DNA from 4 places in the Bradyrhizobium sp. CIAT3101 genome. Region 1 is predicted to be linked to each of the others. Evidence: predicted binding sites of a transcription regulator. Region 1 holds the regulator's gene; each other region holds the start of a gene.
What was found. The regulator LexA, encoded in region 1, represses DNA repair genes until DNA is damaged. The targets are predictions, from matches to a motif close to TGTTCNNNNTGTGTTCNG.
Positions count from the first base shown of each region.

Region 1 (4,720 bases):
ATGCGCAATTCCTGGAAGGATGGAACGCGATCTTCGCCGGCGAGATGCCCGACATCGCGGAATTGCTGCCGCGCGCGGCGAAGCAGATGCCGCTCTACGCCTTCTCCAACACCAACCGCCCGCATGTCGACCATTTCTCGAAAGAGTATGCCGATCTGCTCGGTCATTTCCGCGCGCTGTACCTCTCCTCCAGCATCGGCCTGCGCAAACCTGATGCGGAAGCCTTCGACCACGTCGTCACCGCGATGGGGGTGCCCGCCAACCGGATCGTGTTCTTCGATGACCTCGCCGCGAACGTCGAAGGCGCCCGCGCCCGCGGGCTGAAGGCCGTGCATGTCACCTCGCCCCGCGACGTCGGCATGGCACTGAAGGCGCTGGGGATCTGACCGCCGTTTCCGGAGCAATTTCACCCGGACGAGGAACCAAACGGCTCTGTGCATTTTTATACGAAGTTCCGGGAACGGAATGCCCCCTTCCGGACTCTAGAGTCGGTTGGGAATTCTACGAACGGACGTATCATCGTGTTGGGCAAAACCTACCTCACCAAGCAGGCCTCCCTGCTGGTCAAATTCGCCAGGACCACCTCTGATTCCGAGCTTTCCGCCAAGCTGATGAGCAAGGCGGCTGATCTGAAGGCCCAGGCCGATCCGATGCCCGACAGGGATCAAGGGCCTCAAGCGCCCGACGTCAGTCCGGAGGGGACCTGAGGATGCTGGCCGTGGCTTCCATCATCCTCGTGCTTGCCATGGCTATCCTCCTGCCCGTCTATCTCGCCTTCCGGACCATGCCCCGGCGGACCTGATGCTCTCACTCCATCGCCGCGCGGGTGATGCAGGATCAATCATCCTGCGCGACCGTCGTTTTGCCTCCTTGCCTGCACTCGGCTAGAACTCTCGCCGCTGATTTGCCCGAACGGGCGTAGCTGGAGTTTTTCACCGTGGCCCTCATGCCGGTTTCTGACGCGCTCGCCGCGGTGCTCGCCGGTGCGGAGCCACTGCCTGAAGAGACGGTCGCGCTCGAGGCGGCCTTTCATCGCGTGCTCGCACGCGACGTCGCGGCGCGGCGGACGCAGCCGCCCCAGGCGATGTCGGCGATGGATGGCTATGCCGTCCGCGCAGCCGATGCGGCGAAGATTGACACGCAGCTTACCGTCGTTGGCGAGGTCGCTGCAGGACGGCCGTTTGCAGGAATGGTCGGCGCCGGTGAAGCCGTGCGGATCTTCACCGGTGGCGTCGTTCCCGAGGGCGCAGATGCGGTCGTGATCCAGGAAGACACTGTCGCTGACGGCAGGCACATCGCGATCAAGGAGGCAGCCCTCACCGGGCGGCACATCCGCCCGGCCGGCATCGATTTCTCCGAGGGCGACGTGCTCCTGCGCAAGGGCGCCAGGCTCACCGAGCGCGACCTCGCGCTCGCCGCCGGCATGAACCACCCGCAATTGGCCGTCCGCCGCCGCCCGAAGGTCGCGATTCTCGCGACCGGCGACGAGTTGGTGATGCCGGGCAGCACGCCGGGCCACGGCCAGATCGTCTATTCCAACGGCTACGCCCTGCATGCGCTCGCCCGCAGCGAGGGTGCCGACACCATCGACCTCGGCATTGCGGCCGACACGCTCGCCGCCACCACGGCCGGCATCCGCCGCGCGCGCGACTCCGGTGCCGACATCCTGATCACGACCGGCGGCGCCTCGGTCGGCGACCACGATCTGGTGCAGCAGGCGCTGAAGGACGAAGGCACCTCGATGGCGTTCTGGAAGATCGCGATGCGGCCGGGCAAACCGATGATGAATGGACAGCTCGGGGCGATGCGCGTGATCGGCCTGCCAGGCAATCCCGTGTCATCCTACGTGTGCGGCTTCCTGTTCATGGTGCCGCTGATTCGCGCGTTGTCCGGCCGTTCGATGGTTCATCACCGCCGCGAACGCGCCGTGCTCGGCCGCGACGTCGCCGCCAATGACCAGCGCGAGGATTATCTGCGCGCGCGCCTCGATCTGCGTGATGACGGCACGCTCGTCGCGCTTCCCGTCAACCACCAGGACTCCTCGCTGCTTGCAAATCTCGCTGCGGCACAGGCACTTCTCGTGCGCGCGCCGTTCGCGCCGAAGGCCGAAGCGGGCGCGCCTTGCGAGGTGCTGCGACTGCCCGCCTGAGCGCATCGTTCGCAACCGTTCCGCGAACTTTGCCGCGTTCACGGTAAATTAAGCAGTTGCGGAACATGTATCGAACATATAGTGTCCGTTCATGATTTGTTTCGAGCATGTAGCGGCTTATCGCTGAATTCAGCGTCTCGGAATCGAACGACATCAACCGGGGGATTTTGGTCGAGATGTTAACGCGCAAACAGTACGAGCTCCTGCGGTTCATCAGCGAGCGCCTGAAGGAAAGCGGCGTGCCGCCCTCCTTCGACGAGATGAAGGACGCGCTCGATCTGCGCTCGAAATCAGGCATCCATCGCCTGATCACTGCGCTCGAGGAGCGCGGCTTCATCCGCCGCCTGCCCAACCGCGCCCGCGCCATCGAGGTGATCAAGCTGCCCGAGCTCCAGGCCGCCGCCGGCAGCCGCCGCGGCTTCACGCCGAGCGTCATCGAGGGCAATCTCGGCAAGGTGCGTACGACGTCGAGCCCGCCCGCCGACGAGGGCGAGCGGCCCGTGGCGGTGCCCGTGATGGGCCGGATCGCGGCCGGTACGCCGATCGAGGCTTTGCAAACTCGCAGCCACACCATCAGCGTCCCGCCCGACATGCTCGGCTCGGGCGAGCACTACGCGCTCGAAGTACGCGGCGACTCCATGGTGGAGGCCGGCATTCTCGACGGCGACATGGCGTTGATCCAGCGCAACGAGAGCGCCGACACCGGCGACATCGTGGTCGCCCTGATCGACGACGAGGAAGCAACGCTCAAGCGTTTCCGCCGCCGCGGCGCCTCGATTGCGCTCGAGCCGGCGAATGCGGCCTATGAGGTCCGCATCCTGCCGCCCAACCGGGTCAAGATCCAGGGCAAGCTGATCGGGCTGTACCGGAAGTACTGAGCGCGTCGCAATCGGCGACCGCAATCAACGATTGGAGCGGACGATTGTCCGCTCCGGCTGGATAGTCTTTCTGGTTTTGCACAGATTATCCGGCCCCCTCTCCAGCGCTACATCCTCGGCACGCCGCAACGAAGCACGCATCGCTTCGCAGGCCTTTCAGAGACCGAGGAGATCACCTTGCGCAAGATCGTTTTGAGCGCCGTCACGATGGCGCTGATTGCAGCATCAGCGTCTCAGGCTTTCGCCGCACAGCAGCAGCACCGTGCCCGCAAGGAACCGCAAGCGACGAGCGCGCAATTCGGCGATGCCCGCAACGCGGTCGAGCGGCCATCACAACCGGCCTGGCCATACTCCGGTTGGTCGGCGCCCGCAGGCCGCTGAGGCAACGCGCTGTTCGAATGCACGAGAGCAGGCTTTGTTCCTCGCGCATTTGAAAAAGATAATGTGATCGCGCTCTGCGGATGCGAGCCGCAGATTTGCCCACAAACAAGCATAAGATCGCGGCCTTCCACTCTGATAGGGGCCTGCGCCTCAGCGGAGGCGCGGGTGCTCTATCCCGATTGAGGAGCACCCCGATGTGTGACTACAGCCTGCATGCTGTCGCGACGCGCCCCGCAGAAGTGGGCGAGACGATCGTCACGACAACCTTCCGCGGCACCTCGACGCGCGGCTTCGCCTCCGAAGCCGACATGTCCGTCGCGGTCTGCCTGCTTCCGGGAACGGAGCTCGCCTTCGCCGACAACGTCCGCTACGACAATCGCTGGATCTGGACCCGCACCGTCAATTCGCGCGTCGGCAAGTTCGGCAAGGTCGATCCGCACATTCCCGATCGTCATCACGACGCGATCGAATTCCCCGACGGCAAATACGTGCTGGTGACGCAGCTCGTCGAAGGCCAGCGCGCAACCGTCCTGCAACTGCCCGTGACGCAGCCGCTCGGCGAGCGCGAGCACAAGCCGCAGATCAGCGCCGACAGGCCGCCGACCATCACCCGCCTGCCGATCGGCTGACGACGCCATCCCCGGCCGACAGGTCGGGCCAGGATCGAGATGTCCATCGCCGGCCGCGGTCGGCGAGATGGATTGGTTTGCGTCTGTGGAAATCATGAGCTCATCGCGCCAGCAAGTCGCACGAAGTTTGCGCTGCCTTGCCTGAATTTTGAACGTCCGCTCCGCAAGCAAATGGCCGATGCTGTTTGCAGCTTGAGGCAGCGGACAGGCTCGATGAAAACCTTCATTCGCGTCGTTGAACTCTGGGTGCCTGATCCAACGCGGACGCGGCTGGAATTCGGCGGCGGCCTCTACAGCGAAGGCCTGTCCGCGTTCAAGGCTGGCAGCGAGGATTTGCGCTTCGGATATGACGAGGGCCTTCCCGGCAAGGCCTGGGCGAGCGGCCATCCCGTGATCCTCACAAAGTTCGCCAACTCCTATTTCAAGCGGACCGACCAGGCTCTCGAAGCCGGCCTGACCTGCGGGGTCGCCGTGCCGGTGTTTGCCGGCGAATTCCTGCAAGCCGTCATGGTGCTGTTCTGCGGCGACGACGAGGCCCATGTCGGCGCGATCGAGCTCTGGCACAACGATGCCGAACTCTCGCACGAGATCGCGCTCGTCGACGGCTACTACGGCAGCGCCGACATGTTCGAGTTCAACTCCCGTCACACCAGATTTTCGCGCGGCTTCGGCCTGCCCGGACG
Region 1 covers NZ_CP121634.1:4,336,093-4,340,812, reverse strand. The annotation lists gene QA645_RS20440 (HAD family phosphatase) at 1-386, shown strand, start outside; gene QA645_RS20435 (hypothetical protein) at 522-707, shown strand; gene glp (gephyrin-like molybdotransferase Glp) at 938-2,149, shown strand; gene lexA (transcriptional repressor LexA) at 2,326-3,027, shown strand; gene QA645_RS20420 (hypothetical protein) at 3,205-3,408, shown strand; gene QA645_RS20415 (hypothetical protein) at 3,603-4,037, shown strand; gene QA645_RS20410 (GAF domain-containing protein) at 4,251-4,720, shown strand, end outside.

Region 2 (4,720 bases), 4.0 Mb from region 1:
TCGCCCAGGACTGGGTGCGCGAAGGCACCGGCTCCGTCGTCGTCGACGTGCCCATCGACACCACGAATTCGCGCGCGGCGGCTGCGACCTATCGCGAGATCCGCGCCGTGCTCGGCAGCGGCGGCGTGCCGTCGCGCGCCATCGTGCAGCATCCCTATCGTCCCGAAGATCCCGGACTGCTTCCGACCATCCGGCTGAGCTATTCCAAGATCGCGGCGGTCGCCGGCCCCTGCGGATTGTGGCCCGAGGACATGGGACCGTCGATCCTCGACCCCGGCTACAACGAGAACCGGCCCTACTTCAATCTCGGCTGCGCCACCCAGCGCAACCTCGCCGCGATGATCGACAACCCCGCCGACCTCGAGCAGCCGCGCGCCGAGACGCCGGCCTATACCGCACGGCGCGACATCGCCTTCGACCGCTACCGCAAGGGCACGACCACGGCGACCTCTTATCCCGAGGCTGACAAGGCCAAACTCAGCGACACAGGCAAATGACGGACATCCACGACGAAGAAGCGGACGATCCGCAGCACCCCGAGGAACACATTGCGCCGGTTCCCCGCATCTCGGTGCAGGCCTTTTGCGAGACCGAGCAGACGCTCGCCGCGGTGACCGCGGCCGGCCAGGACCGCCGTCTCGCCAAGGCGCATCTCACCGCCAAGAGCGGCGGCCTCGCCGCGGCGATCGAAGTCTATGACACGATGCCGACGCCGAACGTCATCGTGATCGAATCCGACGGCACGCGCGACATTCTCGAGGGGCTCGACGATCTCGCCGGCGTCTGCGATCCCGGCACCCGCGTGGTCGTGATCGGCAATCCCAACGACACCGCGCCCTATCGCGAGCTGGTGCGTCGCGGCGTCAACGATTACGTGGTCGGGCCGGTCGAGACCCTCGACGTCGTGCGCTCGATCTGCAGCCTGTTCTCGGCGTCCGAGACCATCATCACCGGCCGCGTCATCGCGGTGGTCGGCGCCAAGGGCGGCGTCGGCGCCTCCACCGTCGCGCACAACGTGGCCTGGACCATCGCGCGCGACCTCGCGCTCGACTCCGTCGTGATCGATCTCGACCTCGCCTTCGGTACCGCCGGCCTCGACTACAACCAGGATCCGGCGCAGGGAATCGCCAACGCGGTGCTGTCGCAGGACCGGCCGGACACGGCGCTGATGGAGCGCCTGCTCGCCAAATGCACCGAGCGCCTCAGCCTCCTCGCTGCCCCCGCCACGCTCGATCGCGTCTATGATTTCGGCGCGGAAGCGTTCGATGCCATCTTCGACACGCTGCGCATGACCACGCCCTGCATCGTGCTCGACGTGCCGCACCAATGGTCGGCCTGGACCAAGCGCGCGCTGGTCAATGCCGACGACATCGTCATCGTGGCCGAGCCGGATCTCGCCAACCTGCGCAACACCAAGAACATGCTGACCGTGCTCAAGACGGCGCGGCCGAACGACCGGCCACCGCTCTACTGCATCAACCAGGTCGGCATGCACAAGCGCGCCGAGATCGACGTCAAATCGTTCGCCAAGACGATGGAGAGCCAGCCGCTCGCGGTGATCCCGTTCGATTCAAAGCTGTTCTCGACTGCCGCCAATAACGGCCAGATGATCGCGGAGGTCTCCAAGAGCCACCGCACCACCGTGCTGTTCCAGAATATGGCCAATCGCCTGGCCGGACGCGGCGAGGTGAAGAAGCCGAAGCGTTCGCTGCTCGAACCGCTGCTGAAGAAGCTGAAGGGCAAATCGGGGCGCGGATCCGCTCCGCATCGCAAGGCGTCGTAAGCACGAGCGCGTTTTCGGGCGCGCAGGACTCTCAGCGGCGGCGGATTACTTCTCCGCCCGCTGCTGCTGCTTCTTCGACAGCAGCTGGCGCAGCGCCGTGACCTTGGCTGCGGCCTGATCCGGCGGCAAATCTGCTTTCACAAGGATTTCAGCCTCGGCCTCGCGGCCCTGTAATCCCAACACGAGTGCGAAATTGGCGCGGACCCGCGCATCGTTCTGATTGCGCTGATGAGCGCGGCCGAGCACCTGTTCGGCCTTCGACAGATTATTTTGCAGCATGTAGGACAGGCCGAGGTTGGACAGCACGGTCGGCTCGTCGGGCACGATCTTGAGCGCTGCGGCGTAATATTGCTGCGCTTCCTCGTTGCGGCCGAGCTGATCGAGCGCGGCGCCCTGCGCCGACAGGATGCGCCAGTCCGGATCCTCCGGCGTATGCGCGCGGCTGAGCACGTCGAAAGCCTGCTGGAAATTGCCATTGTCGGCGAGCGCACGACCATAGCCGGCGAGCAGCGCCTTGTTGCTGGGATGGGCGAGCACGGCCTGCTCCATCACCGCGACCGCCTGGGCACGCTGGCCGCTTTCGCGCAGCGCCTTGCCGTATTCGAGCGCGACATTGGGATCGCTGGGCTTGGCGCGATAGCGCTCCCGCAGGGCGTCCATGGGCCTGGCGTCGGCCGTCGCCGCAGGCTCCGACTTGCTGCCGCCACCGAGCGCGCCGGTCACGTCCTCCAGGCTCGTGGTCTGGCAGCCACCAAGGGCAAGCACCAGAAGCGCGGGAAGCAGGAATCTCGCCGGGGGAGAGGCAAGGGACGAACGCTTGGACATACTCTGATCACCGCCGGCGGACTGATCAGAGATGCTTTGCCGATTAACGCTAAATTCCCGTTAAGGAAACGCGTCTGTCAGGATTAGTCGGTGAATTCCGCACCGAATTCGCAGCCGATGCGCCAGCGCAGGCGGCACTGGCGGGAATAATCGGGCGCGAAGATGATGGTGAATTGCGGCGGCACTTCCAGAAACTCCGCCACGACCTTCACGCCCCCATCCGAGATATCCGTGATCGTGCAGTCCCGCGGCAGCGAGCCCGCACCAAAATGGATCTTGGCGAGCCGCGTGCACACCCGACGTTCGCTTCTGCGGCGATTTGCAAGCATTTGAATTCTTCACCCGTTAGACCACGGCCCATCCCGCAGCCTTAGGAGTAGCGGACATTCGTTGGAATGTGCTGAGCGTAGCCGGTCGCATTCGAGGCGTAGTCGAAGCTTAATGTCGTCGTCCCGTTGACCGGTCGTTAGGGAATGCGGCGCCCTCGCCTTCGTTCCCGTATTGTTCTTGTCAGGGCGGTCCGGGTCTGCTACCCCTAATTGTGCGAGGGGCAAATCTGGTTCGAGAATGGTCCAGCGGGTTTCGACAGTCGCCTTTGAAGGGATCGAGGCCCGCGCGGTCGACGTGCAGGTGCAGGTCGCGCCGGGCCTGCCGGCCTTCGCCATCGTCGGCCTTCCCGACAAGGCGGTGTCGGAGGCGCGCGAGCGGGTCCGCTCGGCGCTGATCGCCTCGGGCCTGGCGCTGCCGGCGCGGCGGATCACCGTCAATCTTGCCCCTGCCGACCTGCCCAAGGAGGGCAGCCATTACGACCTGCCGATCGCGCTCGGCCTGATGGCGGCGATCGGCGCGATTCCGCCGGATGCGCTGACCGGCTTTACCGTGCTCGGCGAGCTCGGCCTCGACGGCTCGATCGCGCCGGTGGCCGGCGTTCTGCCGGCCGCGATCGGCGCCAACGTGCGCGAGGAAGGCCTGATCTGTCCGGCAGCCTGCGGCTCGGAAGCGGCATGGGCAAGCCCGGATATCCAGATCGTCGCCGCACATTCGCTGATTCAGATCGCCAACCATTTCAAGGGCACGCAAGTGCTGTCGCGGCCCGAGCCGAAGGTGCACGAGGCTGCCGCCTCAAGGCTCGACCTGCGCGACATCAAGGGCCAGGAGAGCGCCAAGCGCGCGCTGGAGATCGCGGCCGCGGGCGGTCATCACCTCCTGATGATCGGCGCGCCCGGAGCCGGCAAATCGATGCTGGCGGCGCGCCTGCCCTCGATCCTGCCGCCGCTGTCGCCGAGCGAATTGCTCGAGGTCTCGATGATCGCCTCCGTCGCCGGCGAGATCGAGGGTGGCGCGCTGACATCGCAGCGGCCGTTCCGCTCGCCGCATCATTCCGCCAGCATGGCCGCGCTCACCGGCGGCGGCGCGCGCGCAAAGCCCGGCGAGATCTCGCTGGCGCATCAGGGCGTGCTGTTCCTCGACGAGCTGCCCGAGTTCGATCCGCGCGTGCTGGATTCGCTGCGCCAGCCGCTGGAGAACGGCGAGGTCTCGGTCTCCCGCGCCAACCATCGCGTCACCTACCCTGCCCGCTTCATGCTGATCGCGGCGATGAATCCGTGCCGCTGCGGCAACGCGTTCGAGCCCGGCTATTCCTGCAAGCGCGGCCGCATCGACCGCTGCACCGGCGATTACCAGGCGCGCATCTCCGGCCCGCTGATGGACCGTATCGATCTGCGCATCGAAGTGCCGGCCGTGACCGCAGCCGATCTGATCCTGCCGCCGCCGGCCGAAGGCTCCGCTGAGGTCGCCGCGCGCGTCGCAGCCGCGCGCGACATCCAGCTCGCGCGCTACGCGGATGCCGGACTGCCGCAGATCCGCACCAATGCCGAGGCGCCGGCGTCCGTTCTGGAGGACATCGCCAAGCCGGACGCGCAGGGACAGAAGCTGCTGCGCGATGCCGCCGAAACCATGCGGCTGTCGGCGCGCGGCTATCACCGGGTGCTGCGGGTGGCGCGCACGCTCGCCGACCTCGACGGCGCCGACAAGATCGGCCGGCTGCATCTCGCCGAAGCGCTGTCCTACCGTGCACTCGCGGAGGATGTGCGCCAGCTGGCGTGATGTGAA
Region 2 covers NZ_CP121634.1:291,694-296,413, forward strand. The annotation lists gene QA645_RS01210 (CpaD family pilus assembly protein) at 1-497, shown strand, start outside; gene QA645_RS01215 (AAA family ATPase) at 494-1,783, shown strand; gene QA645_RS01220 (tetratricopeptide repeat protein) at 1,829-2,608, opposite strand; gene QA645_RS01225 (PilZ domain-containing protein) at 2,692-2,937, opposite strand; gene QA645_RS01230 (YifB family Mg chelatase-like AAA ATPase) at 3,176-4,714, shown strand.
Region 2: QA645_RS01230 (YifB family Mg chelatase-like AAA ATPase) is a predicted target of LexA. The motif match lies at 3,100-3,117, and genes of this name have one in related genera.

Region 3 (4,720 bases), 3.1 Mb from region 1:
GATGCCGCAGGCGGCGCGGTTGCGGGCCTCCAGCGCTGCGGAGAGATCGTCCGCGGTCCAGCGGCCTTCGCCGACCCAGACCAGCGATCCCACCATCGAGCGCACCTGGCTGTGCAGGAACGAGCGCGCCGAGGTGACGATGACGATCTCGCGCCCATCGCGCAGCACGTCGAGCTGGTCGAGCGTCTTCTCCGGCGATTTGGCCTGGCACTCGGTGTCGCGAAACGTGGTGAAATCGTGCTTGCCGAGCAGGCGCTGCGCGGCCGCATGCATCGCATCCGCATCGAGCCGGCGCGGCACGCGCCAGGCATGGCCGACGTCGAGCGCGAGATTGGCGCGGGTGTTGACGACGCGGTAGCGGTAGTGCCGCTTCACGGCCGAGAAGCGCGCCTCGAACGTATCAGACACAATGTCGGCTTCGAGCACGGCGATCGGATGCGGGCGCAGATGCGCGTTGAGGCCATCGCGAAAGCGGCCCGGCGGAAACTGCTTCTCGATGTCGACATGCGCGACCTGGCCGCGCGCATGCACGCCGGCATCGGTGCGGCCCGCGCCATGGACCCGCAGGTCCGCGCCCGTCATCGCCTTCACCGCCGCTTCGAGCGCACCCTGCACCGAGGGCAGCGTCTCCTGCACCTGCCAGCCGAAAAACGGCGCGCCGTCGTATTCGATGGTGAGCTTGTAGCGGGGCATCAGGCCAGCCGCATCGGCGGCTTCACAGGCACGCCGCGCAGGAAGTCCGCGGCCTGCATCCGGCCCTTGCCCTCGCGCTGCAGCTCGATAATGCGGATCGCGCCTTCGCCGCAGGCAATCGTGAGCTGCTCGTCCAGCACCGCACCCGGCTCGCCCGAGCCTTTCGCCAGTTCGCAGCGCAAGATTTTGACACGCGCATTCTCAAGCTCGGCCCAGGCGCCGGGAAACGGCGACAGGCCGTGGATGTGGCGCAGCACCGCGCGCGCAGGCTTGCTCCAGTCGATCCGCGCCTCGGCCTTGTCGATCTTGGCGGCGTAGGTGACGCCGTCCTCGCTCTGCTTCTTGAGCTGGAGCCCGCCGCGATCGAGCGCGGCCATCGCGCGCACCATCAGATCGGCACCAAGCCGGGACAGGCGATCGTGCAGATCGATCGCGGTCATGCTGTCGGTAATGGCGAGACGCTCGGCCATGGCGACGTCGCCGGTGTCGAGGCCGACATCCATCTTCATCACCATCACGCCGCTCTCGGCGTCGCCCGCCATGATCGCGCGGTTGATGGGCGCGGCACCGCGCCAGCGCGGCAAGAGCGAAGCATGCAGATTGTAGCAGCCGAGCTTTGGCGCATCGAGGATCGCCTGCGGCAGGATCATGCCGTAGGCGACGACGACGGCGGCATCGGCATCAAAGGCGCTGAACTCGTCGAGCGCTTCCTGTGTCTTCAACGTCTTCGGCGTCAGCACGGGCACGCCGAGCTTTCGTGCGGCTTCCTCGACCGGAGTGGGCTGCATCTGCAGCCCGCGCCGCCCGCCCGGCTTCGGCGCGCGGGTATAGACGGCCACGATCTCGTGGCCATGCGCAACGAGCTCGAGCAGCGTCGGCACGGAGAAATCGGGCGTGCCCATGAAGATCAGGCGGAGGGGCATGACAAGGACTCGGTACGTTCCCTCCCCCCCTTGTGGGGGAGGGCTAGGGAGAGGGGTGCCACACGACGTGCTCTCTCGGTTTGAGCGCGGGCACTTTGCTTACGCTCCGCAAATCAAGAGCGCCTTTTGCTGGGCTACCCCTCTCCCCCACCCTCCCCCACAAGGGGGGAGGGAGCGCAGGGGAGTGTGGGGTAACACCAAAACTTACTCCGCGCGCTTGGCGGCTTTCTCGAACTTCTTGAGCACGCGGTCGCGCTTGAGCTTTGAGAGATAGTCGACGAACAGCACGCCGTTGAGATGGTCGATCTCGTGCTGGATGCAGGTGGCGTAGAGGCCTTCGGCGTCCTCTTCGTGCAGCTTGCCGTCGAGGTCGGTAAAGCGCACGCGCACCTTCGCCGGCCGTTCGACCTCCTCGTAATATTCGGGGATCGACAGACAGCCTTCCTCGTAGACCGACATATCCTCGGACGACGCGATGATCTCCGGATTGATGAAGACGCGCGGCTCCGGCTTGGTCTCGCCGTCCGGGTCGGGCTTGGCGAGGTCCATGGTGATCAGCCGCAGCGGCTGTGCGATCTGGATCGCCGCCAGGCCAATGCCGGGCGCGTCGTACATCGTCTCGAACATGTCGTCGGCAAGCTTGCGGATCTCCGGCGTGACCTTCTCGATCGGCTTGGAGACCAGACGCAGCTGCTTGTCGGGCAGGATGATGATTTCTCTGAGGGCCATGGCGGGCGATTTAAGCTGCGCGCGACAAGCGGTCAATGCGGCCGGGAACGCGTTAACGGTCCGCTAACCATAAAACTTCAGCTTTTGTTAACCATAAAAATCAGGGATCGGTTAACCACAAATGTTCGCTATTCGTTCGTGCACCCCGGCGAATCGGTTAGAAAGGCTGGCATGAACGAGATCATTTTCATGCTGGGCGACTGGCCGGTGCGCACCATTGATGCGCTGATCGGCTTCGGCGCCCTGGTCCTCATCCTGCTGATTGTCATTGCCATCGTGATCGCGCGCTCCGGACGGCGCGGCGCGGAACTCGCCATGGCCCATGCCATCCGTGCCGACGAGCTGGAGGAGCGCCTCAGTCAGGTCCTGCACGCCCAGAGCGAGGCCGCCGGCCGGGCCGACGCCATGACCCAGGCGCTGGCCGGCCGCCAGGCCGAGATGGCGCGGGCGGTCAACGAGCGGCTGGATTCGGTCACCCATCGGGTCGGCCAGTCCATGGAACATTCGACCCGCAACACCATGGAGAGCCTGCGCGCGCTGCACGAACGGCTCGGCATCATCGACAACGCGCACAAGAACCTCACCGACCTCACCACGCAGGTGACGACGTTGCGCGACGTGCTCGCCAACAAGCAGTCGCGCGGCGCGTTCGGGCAGGCTCGGATGGAGGCGATCGTCCAGGACGGCCTGCCGAAGGGGGCCTACGAATTCCAGTTCACGCTCTCGACCGGCAAGCGGCCCGATTGCGTCGTGTTCCTGCCCGACCAGCGGCCGCTCTGCATCGACGCGAAGTTTCCGCTGGAGGCGATGACCGCGCTGCACGATGCCCGCACCGACGAGGAGCGGCGAATGGCCACGCAGAGGCTGCGCGGCGACGTGATGAAGCATGTCAGCGACATCGCCGAAAAATACCTCGTCACCGGCGAGACCCAGGAGATGGCGCTGATGTTCGTGCCGTCGGAATCGGTCTACGCCGAGATCCACGACGGTTTCGACGACGTGATCCAGAAGGCCTATCGCGCCAAGGTCGTGCTGGTGTCGCCCTCGCTCTTGATGCTCGCGATCCAGGTGATGCAGCAGATCATGAAGGACGCGCGCATGCGCGATGCCGCCGACCAGATCCAGACCGAGGTGATCAAGCTCGGCGACGATCTGGGTCGTCTCAGGGATCGCGTGCTGAAATTGCAGAAGCATTTTGCCGACGCCAACGAGGACGTCCGCCAGATCCTGATCTCCGCCGACAAGATCGAAAAGCGCGCAGGCCGGATTGAGGAGCTCGATTTCAGCAAGACCGACGCGCCGGAAGGCCCGCGGCTGGTATCGACCGGCGCGCCGGAGCTGTTTCCAAGGAAGCTCCAGGCTGGGGAGTGATTCTGGGCCGTCATGGCCGGACTTGTCCCGGCCATGACGGCTTTTGTGGCCGAGGCATCGCCCCCAGAATCTGCTAACACCGTCCCATGACCGCACCCGACGCGACCTCGCCCGCCGCTGCATCCGCCCCTGCGACCTCCTGGCGCGACAGTCTGGCCGTTTACCTGCAACCGCGGGTGCTGATCGTGCTGTTCCTCGGCTTTTCGTCCGGGCTGCCGCTGGCGCTGTCGGGATCGACGCTCCTGGTGTGGATGCGCGAGGCAGGCGTCGATCTCAAGACCATCGGGCTGTTTGCGCTGGTCGGCACGCCCTACACGCTGAAATTCCTGTGGGCGCCGCTGGTGGACGCGCTGCATGTCCCGCTGTTCACGCAAGCCTTCGGGCGGCGGCGCGGCTGGCTGGTGTTTTCGCAGATACTGCTGATCATTTCGATCCTGCTGCTCGCGATGACCGATCCGGCACGTTCGCCGTTCTACGTCGCGCTCGGCGCCCTGCTGGTGGCGACGACGTCCTCGACGCAGGACATCGTGGTCGATGCCTTCCGCGTCGAGAGCCTGCCCGAGAGCGAGCAGGCCGCGGGCATGGCGGCCTATGTCGCGGCCTATCGCATCGGCATGCTGGTCTCGACCGCGGGTGCGCTGTTCATCGTCTCCGGCTTCGAGAGCACCGGCATCACGCGCACCTCGGCCTGGATGTGGGGCTATGTGGTCATGGCGGCGATGGTGCTGATCGGGACGATCACGGCATTGGTCGCGACCGAGCCCGAGCAATCGATGCGCGCGGAAGCTGCGACGCACGAAGAGACCGCGTTCACGCGCGTGCTCCACGCGGCAATCGGCGCCTTCTCGGAATTCCTGTCGCGCAAGGACGCGATCGCGGCGCTCGCCTTCGTCGTGCTGTTCAAGTTCACCGACGCGTTCTCCGGCACGATGACCGCGCCGTTCGTGATCGACCTCGGCTTCACCCGCAACGACTATGCGGCGATCGTGAAGGGCGTTGGCCTC
Region 3 covers NZ_CP121634.1:1,235,942-1,240,661, reverse strand. The annotation lists gene truA (tRNA pseudouridine(38-40) synthase TruA) at 1-693, opposite strand, end outside; gene fmt (methionyl-tRNA formyltransferase) at 693-1,616, opposite strand; gene def (peptide deformylase) at 1,821-2,345, opposite strand; gene rmuC (DNA recombination protein RmuC) at 2,517-3,716, shown strand; gene QA645_RS05595 (MFS transporter) at 3,803-4,720, shown strand, end outside.
Region 3: rmuC (DNA recombination protein RmuC) is a predicted target of LexA. The motif match lies at 2,468-2,485, and genes of this name have one in related genera.

Region 4 (4,720 bases), 1.0 Mb from region 1:
AGGCCGGCAACTTCCATTTTGCAACGGACTCCGGAGCATAGTTGGTAACCTCGACGTCCGTATGCACCAGGCTCAGCTTCGACGTGATCTCCTTGTAGGGGCGAAGCAGGTCGAGGAGCCAGACCAGCACGAGTTGATCACTATGCACCGGGTCGACCCACACTTCGATCGAATCGAACTTCGCGCACAGCTCGAAGAAACCGATATCGCGCGTGCCGAAACCATTCAGCGAGCCGCGACAAGTGTCATCAAGCCAATGATCCCCTGAGTTGCAGTGCTTTGCCGTTCGCCGCTCCAGCCCCATCAAGAGCTGCTCCTCTGACGGCAACTTCCCCGAGACGAAGCGCAGAGAGAACCCGAGCGCGAGGTTCGCCAGGCCTGATTGGCCAAGCACGTTTTCCGCAAGATCATTCGTCGCTAGAATCAAATGGGACACGGCTGCCTCTCGAAATCGATACGCAATACGGCAACGTCTTGAGCGACTAGGTTGACATCATCCAGGCGCGACAAGTGAGCGGGTCTCATTGCTCGCGTCCATCAAGGTTTTGTCAAAACAGCGCCGTAGCGCCACAGTCGGTTGTTGGTCAGATGCGTACCGCCCCACCAGCGATCGCTCGGATTGTAACGACTGAAGTCTTCCTGATGGGCCAGGACAGCCTTGCCGAATTCGGTCAGGGACAACCGGCTGCGGAGATAGACTTCGTGCCGAGCTCGCAAGTTCTGAAGGTCGATGGTACGAAGTTCGTCGCCTAACCCGGCCACAGCAGGCTTGGGGCCGAGGGCGAGGCCTTCGAGCAAATATCCCAGTTCGACCTCACCCCACACGTAAGTGCCGCGTAACGAGCTTAGATGGAACAACGGATTCGTGTTCACATACCAGTCAAGCATCTCCAAAAATCGCATTTCCGTCGCACCGAGCCCTGTCAAGGGAGACGGGAGCTCTGCCAGAAGCTCGAGCAAGGCTGGCCGCAGCATGAGCAAGCCACTCAAATCGCGGTGAAGAAGTTTGGTGCAGGGCTCAGGGGTCGGCGCGCGGTAGGCCGACCACGCCAACTTGGCTGTCTCGAAGTCCTCAGCACGGACGTCCCCGACAGGAATATGCGGCTCGGACTTGGCGAAATCATAATCGGGACTGAACCTCAGATCGGAGTCCAGCAATCGCAACGTGAGCTTCTGGGCCAGCGCAGGACAACCACTGAGGTGGTCGAGCAACCAGACGAGTTGCAATTGGTCTCGGGCGGTCGCCGCGAACCAGAGTTCGATCTCGTCATAAGGCTCGCAAAACTCGGCCAGGGATAATTTGCGCCCCTTGGTACCCCGTGGCCAACGAACCCAATCCGACCAGTGTTCAGCCGGGCCAAGATCTGCCGTGTAGGCCGCGAAATAGGCCGAGAGCTTTTCTGGCGATGGGAGAGGCCCCCATGCGAATTGAAAATGGAACGGGATGACGATCTCGGCCAAGCCCGATCGCGCAAGCTCGCTCCCGCCGCCCCAGCCAGTCAAGATCAGACGTTTCATCACACCACCCGATCACGACAACGCAAAAAGAAACGGGCACTGACGACGTCGGCAACTCAACGTCCTCAGCGCCCGCTCCTCGCGAAAACTTCTACTCGGGCTTACTCGTCCGCGGGCTCTTCGCCGTCGGCGTCGCTTTCGGGCGTGCCGGCCAAAATCTGCTCGGAGATCAGACCGGAGTTCTGGCGGATCGCGGTCTCGATCTTGGCGGTGATATCGGGGTTGGACTTCAGGAACGCTTTCGAGTTCTCGCGGCCCTGGCCGAGACGCTGGCTGTCATAGGAGAACCAGGCGCCGGACTTTTCGACGATGCCGGCCTTGACGCCGAGATCGAGGATCTCGCCCATCTTGGAAACGCCCTCGCCGTACATGATGTCGAACTCGACCTGCTTGAACGGCGGCGCCAGCTTGTTCTTCACCACCTTGACGCGGGTGGTGTTGCCGACCACTTCGTCGCGCTCCTTGATCGCGCCGATGCGGCGGATGTCGAGGCGGACGGAGGCATAGAACTTCAGCGCGTTGCCGCCGGTCGTGGTCTCGGGCGAGCCGTACATCACACCGATCTTCATGCGGATCTGGTTGATGAAGATCACCATGGTGTTGGACTTGTTGATGGAGGCCGTCAGCTTGCGCAGCGCCTGGCTCATCAGACGCGCCTGCAGACCCGGCAGCGCATCGCCCATCTCGCCTTCGAGCTCGGCCTTCGGCACCAGTGCCGCGACCGAATCGACCACCAGCACGTCGACCGCACCCGAGCGCACCAGCGTGTCGCAGATTTCCAGCGCCTGCTCGCCGGTGTCGGGCTGGGAGATCAGGAGCTCGTCGATGTTGACGCCGAGCTTGCGGGCATAGACCGGGTCGAGCGCGTGTTCGGCGTCGATGAAGGCACAGATGCCGCCCTTCTTCTGGGCTTCCGCCACCGTGTGCAGCGCCAGCGTGGTCTTGCCTGACGATTCCGGCCCGTAGATCTCGACGATGCGCCCCTTCGGTAAGCCGCCGATGCCGAGCGCGATATCCAGCCCGAGCGACCCGGACGACACCGCCTCGATATCCATCGAACGGTCGTTCTTGCCGAGCTTCATCACCGAGCCCTTGCCGAACTGGCGCTCGATCTGGGAGAGCGCGGCGGCCAGAGCTTTACTCTTGTCCATGGAAGATCCTTCGACGATACGCAGGGCAGTGGTGGACATTGGGTCGTGCTCCTTATGGCGAGGATTCGGGTGCGGGACAAACGATTGGCGCGGCGGGTCGTCGATAAAAACAACGTACACTATTTGTTCTTAGTTCGCAATATGTTCTTTTGCGGAATTCGGTGCCGGCCCGGTTCTAATCGTCACAATGGCCTGTTTTGATCTGCCAACATCGCGCGTTCCGCCGGGCGAACACCTGATGTAAGGTTCCAGTTTCGAACGTTAATTTCCCTCACGCGTTTTCATTCGGGAGGACGTTCAAATGAAACGCCACCGGTTTAAACAGGATAGAGCGCAGGGCGAGCGCCTTATAGAAGAAGCTCGACGAGCGCGGGAGAGAGCCGAACAGCTGCCGTCCGGCCAGGAGAAGGAAGCCCTCCTGGAGAAGGCTCGACAAGCCGATATGACGGCCCGCATCGATGAATGGTTGAATTCACCGGGCCTCAGAACTCCAACCTGAGCGTCGATAAAAGCGGGCGCCGCAGCTAAGCAAGATGGCCTGTTTTGCATCTGCGAATGGCCAATTTCGACCAGGCGCCGGGAATTCGGCGCTGACCGTGATTTAGCCCCGGGACCCCAGGTTGATTTTTGTTGTGTCCCGATTTGCTTGTCCCGGTCTAAGGTCGGGAAAAACAAGCAACTGGCTGTGCCATGCAGGACTATCAAAATCAGCTCGAGAAGCTCCGTAAGGACGCCGCAGAATGCGCCCTCATCCGTGACCTTGCGACAGACAAGGCAAAGCAGGAACTATTTGGTCGCCTTGCCGATCATCTGACCGTTCTCGCCGATCAGGTGGAACACGCGATGAAGGAGAGGAAGGCCGGGTAGTCCCGTAGCTCTCCCGCCACGAAGTTGGTTCCGTGGTCTCTGATCCATCTCAAGCGGCGCAGGGCGCGATTGCGATCCCCTGTGATGGCCATGTGATGTCAGATACGTGTAAGTCTATGGGAGCAAGCTCGCCCCATGACGCGCGACAAGCTGCTCTTGTCCCTATCGATCGCATGGACTGCCATATTGGCGGAAGCGTTCCTGTACGTCGCCCTCGCGCTTTAAGGCCGCCTCAGATCTGATCGAAGCGGCCCCGGGTCAACCGGGGCCAACGCGCCAGTGTGCTCATCTGCCATCGCGGATGCCAAGCAAAGGGCCGCTGTCCCAAGACAGCGGCCCTCATGCTCCGGGTTTCAATCATTCCGCACTGAAATGGCTTTGCCAGCCCCGGATGTTGCCAGCTTTTCCCGGTTAACAATCCGCTGCCACAACAAATGTGAATCGGACGTGTGTTAATTTCAAATCGCGGGTGAACGAAAAAGGCCCCAGCTCACAGGGGCAAGGAGCCGGGGCAATTCGACTTGGGTCTGCCCTTTGGGGAAGGGCATCGGGAAAACTTGGCAGACGAACGAACGTTCCTAAACGCCCAGCATCCACAACGCGAACGCGATGCAGAGACAAGCTCCGCCCACCAGTGTCAGCGCAAGAAAGAACCGTTCCGCCCTATCCATGGCGACCTCCCGCTTGGGTCACCCCATGGCTCTCAACGCAACACCGTTGATAAGTGTCCTAAGCAGGACAGCGCCCGGAATCTGGGGGCCCCGGAACGCAACCTGTTGTTCAAAGAGATGGCAGCGACCTGCCCCACCGTGCCGCCCGGTGCAGTCTTGTCATGTGTCCTGATCCGCCTTTTCAGGTGTGGACCATTGAACCTCTGACTAGTCCATCCAGACTAATCATGACCGGGGTTTTGCGCTTCCCCTCGGGGCTGGAAAGCCGCCGCCCGCAAATATATTTCAAGCGGGCGGCGTTGTTGCTTTCCAACCTGGCTCTCTGCGGCCACCCCTGCCCCTGCCCTTCGCAAGATCTGAGGACGCGTTTGCTTCGAAGATGATGCGCATCAAAGACGCGCCGTCATCATTCCGCAATCGTGTGGCACCGAACCTTTTTTCGCAGGCCCGACTTGAAACGGGGCTGCCGCAATGGGGAATTGGATCATGACGGAAAACACGCAAGCCGGTGCT
Region 4 covers NZ_CP121634.1:3,322,645-3,327,364, reverse strand. The annotation lists gene QA645_RS15535 (hypothetical protein) at 1-436, opposite strand, end outside; gene QA645_RS15530 (hypothetical protein) at 538-1,518, opposite strand; gene recA (recombinase RecA) at 1,620-2,708, opposite strand; gene QA645_RS15515 (hypothetical protein) at 3,360-3,536, shown strand; gene QA645_RS15510 (hypothetical protein) at 4,694-4,720, shown strand, end outside.
Region 4: recA (recombinase RecA) is a predicted target of LexA. The motif match lies at 2,801-2,818, and genes of this name have one in related genera.